Regions from separate parts of the Streptomyces sp. NPDC059909 genome, predicted to be linked through region 3. Evidence: riboswitches for the same ligand, from Rfam matches in the RefSeq annotation. Region 3 holds a riboswitch; each other region holds the start of a gene.

Region 1 (2,255 bases), on a different contig from region 3:
GCTCGTCGAGTCGGTCCTGATGCGCTACCCGGACCGGGTGACGATGTGCATCTCCTCGCAGGCCGGCTGTGGCATGAACTGCCCGTTCTGCGCCACCGGTCAGGCGGGGCTGGACCGCAATCTCTCGACCGCCGAGATCGTGCACCAGATCGTGGACGGCATGCGGGCCCTGCGCGACGGGGAGGTCCCCGGCGGACCCGCCCGGCTCAGCAACATCGTCTTCATGGGCATGGGTGAGCCGCTCGCCAACTACAAGCGGGTCGTCGGCGCCATCCGCCGGCTCACCGACCCCGAGCCGGACGGCCTCGGCATCTCGCAGCGCGGGATCACCGTCTCGACCGTGGGTCTGGTCCCGGCGATGCACCGGTTCGCCGACGAGGGCTTCAAGTGCCGTCTCGCCGTCTCCCTGCACGCCCCGGACGACGAGCTGCGCGACACCCTCGTGCCGGTGAACACGCGCTGGAAGGTGCGGGAGGTGCTGGACGCCGCCTGGGAGTACGCGGAGAAGTCCGGCCGGCGGATCTCCATCGAGTACGCCCTGATCCGCGACATCAACGACCAGGCGTGGCGCGGTGACCTGCTCGGCCGGCTCCTCAAGGGCAAGCGGGTGCACGTCAACCTCATCCCGCTCAACCCGACGCCGGGATCGAAGTGGACGGCCTCCCGCCCGGAGGACGAGAAGGCGTTCGTCGAGGCGATCGCCGCCCACGGAGTGCCCGTGACCGTTCGGGACACACGCGGTCAGGAGATCGACGGAGCATGCGGACAGCTCGCGGCTTCCGAGCGCTGACCCCCGTGTAACCTGGGCTCGAACATTTGCATATTCCGACAGGGGAGCGCCACAGCGCTGAGAGTGCGGTGACCGTCAGACCGCAGACCCTCTGAACCTCGCCCCGGTCATTCGGGGTAGGAAGTTCGGACGAGACTCAAGCTGTTGCGCCCTGCCCGGCTCCCGTTCACGGGACCCGGGCAGGGCCGCGTCTCTTCCTGGTCACCCCCAGGAGGACATGTCAGTGAGCACCACCAAGAAGATCACGGTCACGGCCGTGGCCGCCGCGCTCGGCATCAGCACGCTCGCGGCCTGCGGCGGGGAGTCGACGGACGCGTCGTCCGGCTCGGACTCCGGCAAGGCGTCGAAGACCGTGACGCTCGTCAGCCACGACTCGTTCAACGCCACCCCGGCGGTGCTCGAGGAGTTCACCCGGCAGACCGGGTACACGGTCAAGGTGCTGAAGAGCGGTGACGCCGTCGAAGCCCTCAACAAGGAGGTCCTCACCAAGGGCTCCCCGCAGGGCGACGTGTTCTTCGGCGTCGACAACACCACCCTCTCGCGGGCCCTCGACAACGGCCTCTTCACGCCGTACGAGGCCAAGGGCCTGGACCGGGTCCCCGCTGCCGTCCAGCTCGACAAGGACGAACACCGGGTCACGCCGGTCGACACCGGCGACATCTGCGTCAACTACGACAAGGCGTACTTCGCCGACAAGAAGCTCGCCCCGCCGCAGACCCTCGACGACCTGGCGAAGCCGGTCTACAAGAACCTCCTGGTGGTCGAGAACGCCGAGCGCTCGTCACCCGGTCTCGGCTTCCTCCTCGGCACGGCCGCCGCGTACGGCGACGAGGGCTGGCAGGACTACTGGAAGAAGCTGAAGACGAACGGCGTGAAGGTCGTCGACAGCTGGGAACTCGCCTACAACCAGGAGTTCTCGGGCTCCGCGGGCGGCAAGGAGGCCAAGGGCGACCGGCCGCTCGTCGTCTCGTACGCCTCCAGCCCGCCGGTCGAGGTGCTTTACGCCAAGCCGCAGCCCAAGGAGGCGCCGACCGGTGTCGCCACCGGCACCTGCTTCCGCCAGACCGAGGCCGCGGGCCTGCTGAAGGGTGCGAAGAACGAGGCGGGCGGCAAGGCCCTGCTGGACTTCCTGATCAGCAAGAAGTTCCAGGAGGACATGCCGCTCAACATGTTCGTGAACCCGGTGGTGAACGAAGCCGAGGTGCCCGAGCTCTTCACCGAGTTCGGTGCCGTGGTCGACAAGCCGCAGACCATGGAGCCGAAGAAGATCGCCGACAACCGTGACCAGTGGATCCAGTCGTGGTCCTCGCTCGTCCTGAAGTAACCAGGCGTTCCGACCCGGACAGGCGTCCCGAAGCACGCAGCACACTCCGCGGGAACGCGGCGCGGCTCGCCCTGATGGCCGTGCCCGTCGCGTTCTTCGCGGTCTTCTTCGCCTATCCCGTGACCGCGATCGTCGGCCGCG
Region 2 (2,255 bases), on a different contig from region 3:
GCAGGGCGCCGGCGAGCGGCCGGTCGGCGGCCTCGACGACGGTGACGGCGCAGCCCGCCTCGCGGGCGGCGGTGGCGAATTCCGCGCCGATCCAGCCGGCGCCGACGACGACGATGTCGTGCTGCCGCTCCAGCACCGGACGCAGCCGTTCCGCGTCGTCGAGCGTGCGCAGCAGATGGACGCCCGGGACTCCCTCGATGCCGGGCAGCGTGATGGGCTCGGCGCCGGTGGCGATGACGAGGGTGTCGTACGGAACGGGCCCCGCCGGGGTGTCGAGCTCATGGGCGCCGGGGCGCAGGCCGCCGACCTCGCGGCCGAGCTGGAGGTCGATCCGGAGCGCGTCGAAGTCGACGTCTAGGGCGGAGCCCTCCGCCTTGCCGAGCAGGACGGCCTTGGAGAGCGGAGGGCGGTCGTACGGCTGGTGCGGCTCGGCGCCGATGAGGGTGATGGTGCCGGAGAAGCCCCGCTCGCGCAGGGCCACGGCGGTCTGGACGCCGGCCATGCCGGCCCCGACGATGACGACACGACGGCTCTGCGTTACCTGCTCGCTCACCCGGCCACCCTAACCATCTGGCGGATCGTCAGGAAGACTGCTGCTCCACCACGCTCGTGCCACTGCCTTCCTGGGACTCCCATTCCCAGGTCTCGTCCAGCCGCACCCGCCCGTCGGGCAGCTCGGTGACGGTGGAGACACAGTGCCCGGACGATGTCGTTCCGTCCTGCTTCAGCTGGACGTAGCGGAAGTCCAGCCGGTCGCCCTCGCGCGTGCCGACGAGATGGCCGCGGACCACGTCACCGCCCGCGTAGTCGGCCCAGATCCGGCCCTCCTCCTCGTGGTACGTGAACCGGGTCCGCGTACCGACCTGGCCCGGCGCCTGGTCGGCGACCGGGGAGAGGATGAGTCCGTCGAGCGAGCGGGCCACGGTGCGGGCTCCCTTACTGCGAGTTGGGGGCGGGGGTTAGGCTGGCCACCGTACTGCTACTCGCGGGAGCCCGGACGCACCGGGCTGAGAGGGAGGCTGAGGCGGCCTCCGACCGTACGAACCTGATCCGGGTCATGCCGGCGAAGGGAGGGTCTGGACGCCATGCATCCGCGTACGCGGCATTCACGTACGGCGCATTCACCGACAGGGCATTCACCGACAACGGCGGACGTCCTCGTCATCGGGGGCGGGATCATCGGCCTCGCAACCGCCTGGCGGGCGGCACAGCGTGGGCTGAGCACCGCGCTCGCCGACCCCGAACCGGGCGGCGGGGCCGCCCAGGTGGCGGCGGGCATGCTCGCGGCCGTCACGGAGCTCCACTACGGCGAGGAGACGCTCCTCGGCCTCAACCTGGCGTCCGCGCGGCGCTATCCCGACTTCGTCGCGGAGCTGGAGGAGGCGAGCGGACAGGACACCGGATATCGCCGGTGCGGGACGCTCGCCGTCGCGCTCGACGCGGACGACCGGGCGTATCTGCGCGAACTGCACGCGCTGCAGGGCCGCTCCGGGCTGGAGTCGCAGTGGCTGACCGGCCGGGAGTGCCGGCGTCTGGAGCCGATGCTCGCACCCGGCGTGCGCGGCGGGCTGCGGGTGGACGGCGACCACCAGATCGATCCGCGGCGACTGGCGAAGGCCCTGGTCGTGGCGTGCGAGCGGGTGGGCGTGACCTTCCTCCGCGAGCGGGCCGAGCGGCTGTCGGTGGTACGGGACCGGGCGGCCGGTGCCGTGCTCGACGGGGGCCGCGAAGTGGCCGCGGAACAGGTCGTGCTGGCCGCGGGCAGTCTGAGCGGCCGGCTGGGCGGCGTACCGGAGGAGGTGCTGCCGCCGGTCCGGCCGGTGAAGGGGCAGGTGCTGCGGCTGACCGTGCCGCGTCCGTACGCGCCGTTCCTGTCGCGGACGGTACGGGCCGTGGTGCGCGGCAGCCATGTCTATCTCGTACCGCGCGAGAACGGCGAGCTGGTGGTGGGCGCGACGAGCGAGGAGCTCGGCTGGGACACGACGGTCACGGCGGGCGGGGTGTACGAGCTGCTGCGCGACGCGCACGAGCTGGTCCCGGGCATCACCGAACTGCCGCTCACCGAGACGCGCGCGGGCCTGCGGCCGGGTTCGCCGGACAACGCGCCGCTGCTCGGACCGACGGAACTGCCCGGGCTGCTGCTGGCGACCGGGCACTACCGCAACGGCGTGCTGCTCACGCCGGTCACGGGCGAGGTGATGGCACACGCGCTGGTCACCGGGGAACTGCCGGAAGAAGCACGCCCCTTCACCCCT
Region 3 (2,255 bases):
GCACATGTAGAGCGCGATCAGCATGATCGCACTCGCCCCGACCACCGCCACGATCAGGGGATTCGAGCCCTGCAGGATCGCGGGGAGAATGAACAGCGTCAGGATGGCGAAGCTGATGGCGAGCGCGATCAGGGCCGCCACCCCGCGCATCCGTCCCACCACGACGACCACGAGCGCGAAGATCCCTGCGAGCAGTGCCATCGGGAACTGCCGGTCCACATCGGCGACCGAGTACTGGAGATCGCGCGGGGCGTCGGGCGCGTACGCCACCACCACGCCCTGCCCCTGGTGCAGTTGCCGAGGAGCGTCCGGCTGCACGATCTCGATGAACGTACGGCCCTTGTTCTCACCGGTCGTGACCTCGACCGTCGCTCTCGCGCACGTTCCTTGCTGGGAACTGACCGCTTCGCGTCCTTCGGGGGTCGAGGTGTCGCCGGTCGGCGGCACCTGCGCGGCGTTCACGTCCTTGCAGTCGACCTGCTCGACCTTCACCACCCGCCCGTCCTCGGTCTGCCGGTCGAAACCGACTCCGGTGCGCTCGTGGCCCGGGACGCCGCCCGGCCAGAGCACCACGAGTCCGGCCAGAACCGCGGTGGCGAAAGGAATCAGCACCGCGGCGATGACCCGCCGGAGGTGCCTCGAAACGGGCTCGGCAGGCCCGTGGCTGTGCGTGTGGCCATGGGCGTGATCGGCCGCCTTGCCGTTCGCGGGGCCGTGGGGTTCGGGCGTCTGCTGCGAGGAAGTCACCGCCCGATCATCGCAAGAACGGCAAGGGCCCACTGTTCAGCACGCCCGATGGGGCGCTAGCGTGGTGACACCTTTGCACACGCGGGAGCTCGGAGCACCGGGCTGAGAGGGCGCTGACCTCCGTAGATCCGTACGGGACAGCTGCGCCGACCGCCGAACCTGTTACCGGGTAATGCCGGCGTAGGGAGTAGGTCACGATGACCATTGAGGACACACGCACGCCTGCCTCCGGCTCGAACGAGGGCGAGAACGAGGGCGGGAAGTCCATCGGCTGGCACAAGGGATACGTCGAGGGCTCCCGCCCCGACATCCGGGTGCCGGTCCGCCAAGTGCACCTCACCAACGGCAAGGACGTGACCCTGTACGACACGTCCGGGCCGTACACCGACCCACAGGTCGAGACCGACGTCCGCCGCGGACTGCCGCCGCTGCGGGAGAACTGGATCATCGGTCGCGGCGACACCGAGGAGTACGCCGGCCGTCCCGTCCGCCCCGAGGACGACGGGATCAAGCACACCTCGCCCCGCGGCGGGCTCCGCAACCTCGACGCCGTCTTCCCCGGCCGCCCGCGCCAGCCCCGCCGGGGCCGCGGCGGCCAGGCGGTGACGCAGCTCGCGTACGCCCGCCGTGGCGAGATCACACCGGAGATGGAGTACGTGGCGATCCGGGAGAACGTCTCCCCCGAGGTCGTGCGCGAGGAGATCGCCGCCGGCCGCGCGGTCCTGCCGGCGAACGTCAACCATCCAGAGATCGAGCCGATGATCATCGGCAAGCGGTTCCTGGTGAAGGTCAACGCCAACATCGGCAACTCCGCTGTGACCTCCTCCATCGAGGAGGAGGTGGAGAAGATGACCTGGGCGACCCGCTGGGGCGCCGACACGGTCATGGACCTCTCCACCGGCCGCAACATCCACACCACCCGCGAGTGGGTGCTGCGCAACTCCCCCGTGCCCATCGGCACCGTGCCGCTCTACCAGGCGCTCGAGAAGGTCGACGGCAAGGCCGAGGAGCTGACCTGGGAGATCTACAAGGACACCGTCATCGAGCAGGCCGAGCAGGGCGTCGACTACATGACGGTCCACGCGGGCGTGCTGCTGCGGTACGTGCCGCTCACGGCCCGCCGCAAGACCGGCATTGTCTCGCGCGGCGGCTCGATCATGGCCGCCTGGTGCCTCGCGCACCACAAGGAGTCGTTCCTGTACGAGAACTTCGAGGAGCTCTGCGAGATCCTCGCGGCGTACGACGTCACGTACTCGCTCGGCGACGGCCTGCGGCCCGGGTCGATCGCGGACGCCAACGACGAGGCGCAGTTCGCCGAGTTGAGGACCCTCGGGGAACTCAACACGATCGCCAAGCGTCACAACGTACAGACGATGATCGAGGGCCCGGGACACGTCCCGATGCACAAGATCAAGGAGAACATCGACCTCCAGCAGGAGATCTGCGAAGAGGCGCCCTTCTACACGCTGGGCCCCCTGACGACCGATGTGGCGCCCGCGTACGACCAC

Evidence for each region. Region 3 has a riboswitch for thiamine pyrophosphate ahead of thiC (phosphomethylpyrimidine synthase ThiC). Riboswitches for the same ligand answer to the same signal wherever they lie in the genome.
Region 1: another riboswitch for thiamine pyrophosphate. It lies ahead of ACFV9O_RS04795 (thiamine ABC transporter substrate binding subunit); the one in region 3 lies ahead of thiC (phosphomethylpyrimidine synthase ThiC).
Region 2: another riboswitch for thiamine pyrophosphate. It lies ahead of thiO (glycine oxidase ThiO); the one in region 3 lies ahead of thiC (phosphomethylpyrimidine synthase ThiC).

What each region holds. Positions count from the first base shown of each region.
Region 1 covers NZ_JBHWKX010000003.1:239,852-242,106, forward strand. Annotated here, with positions in the region: gene rlmN (23S rRNA (adenine(2503)-C(2))-methyltransferase RlmN) at 1-790, shown strand, start outside; TPP riboswitch at 821-931, shown strand; gene ACFV9O_RS04795 (thiamine ABC transporter substrate binding subunit) at 1,014-2,114, shown strand; gene ACFV9O_RS04800 (ABC transporter permease) at 2,189-2,255, shown strand, end outside.
Region 2 covers NZ_JBHWKX010000026.1:12,404-14,658, forward strand. Annotated here, with positions in the region: gene ACFV9O_RS19150 (NAD(P)/FAD-dependent oxidoreductase) at 1-553, opposite strand, end outside; gene ACFV9O_RS19155 (hypothetical protein) at 582-923, opposite strand; TPP riboswitch at 976-1,089, shown strand; gene thiO (glycine oxidase ThiO) at 1,086-2,255, shown strand, end outside.
Region 3 covers NZ_JBHWKX010000001.1:120,632-122,886, reverse strand. Annotated here, with positions in the region: gene ACFV9O_RS00595 (YibE/F family protein) at 1-747, opposite strand, end outside; TPP riboswitch at 819-951, shown strand; gene thiC (phosphomethylpyrimidine synthase ThiC) at 945-2,255, shown strand, end outside.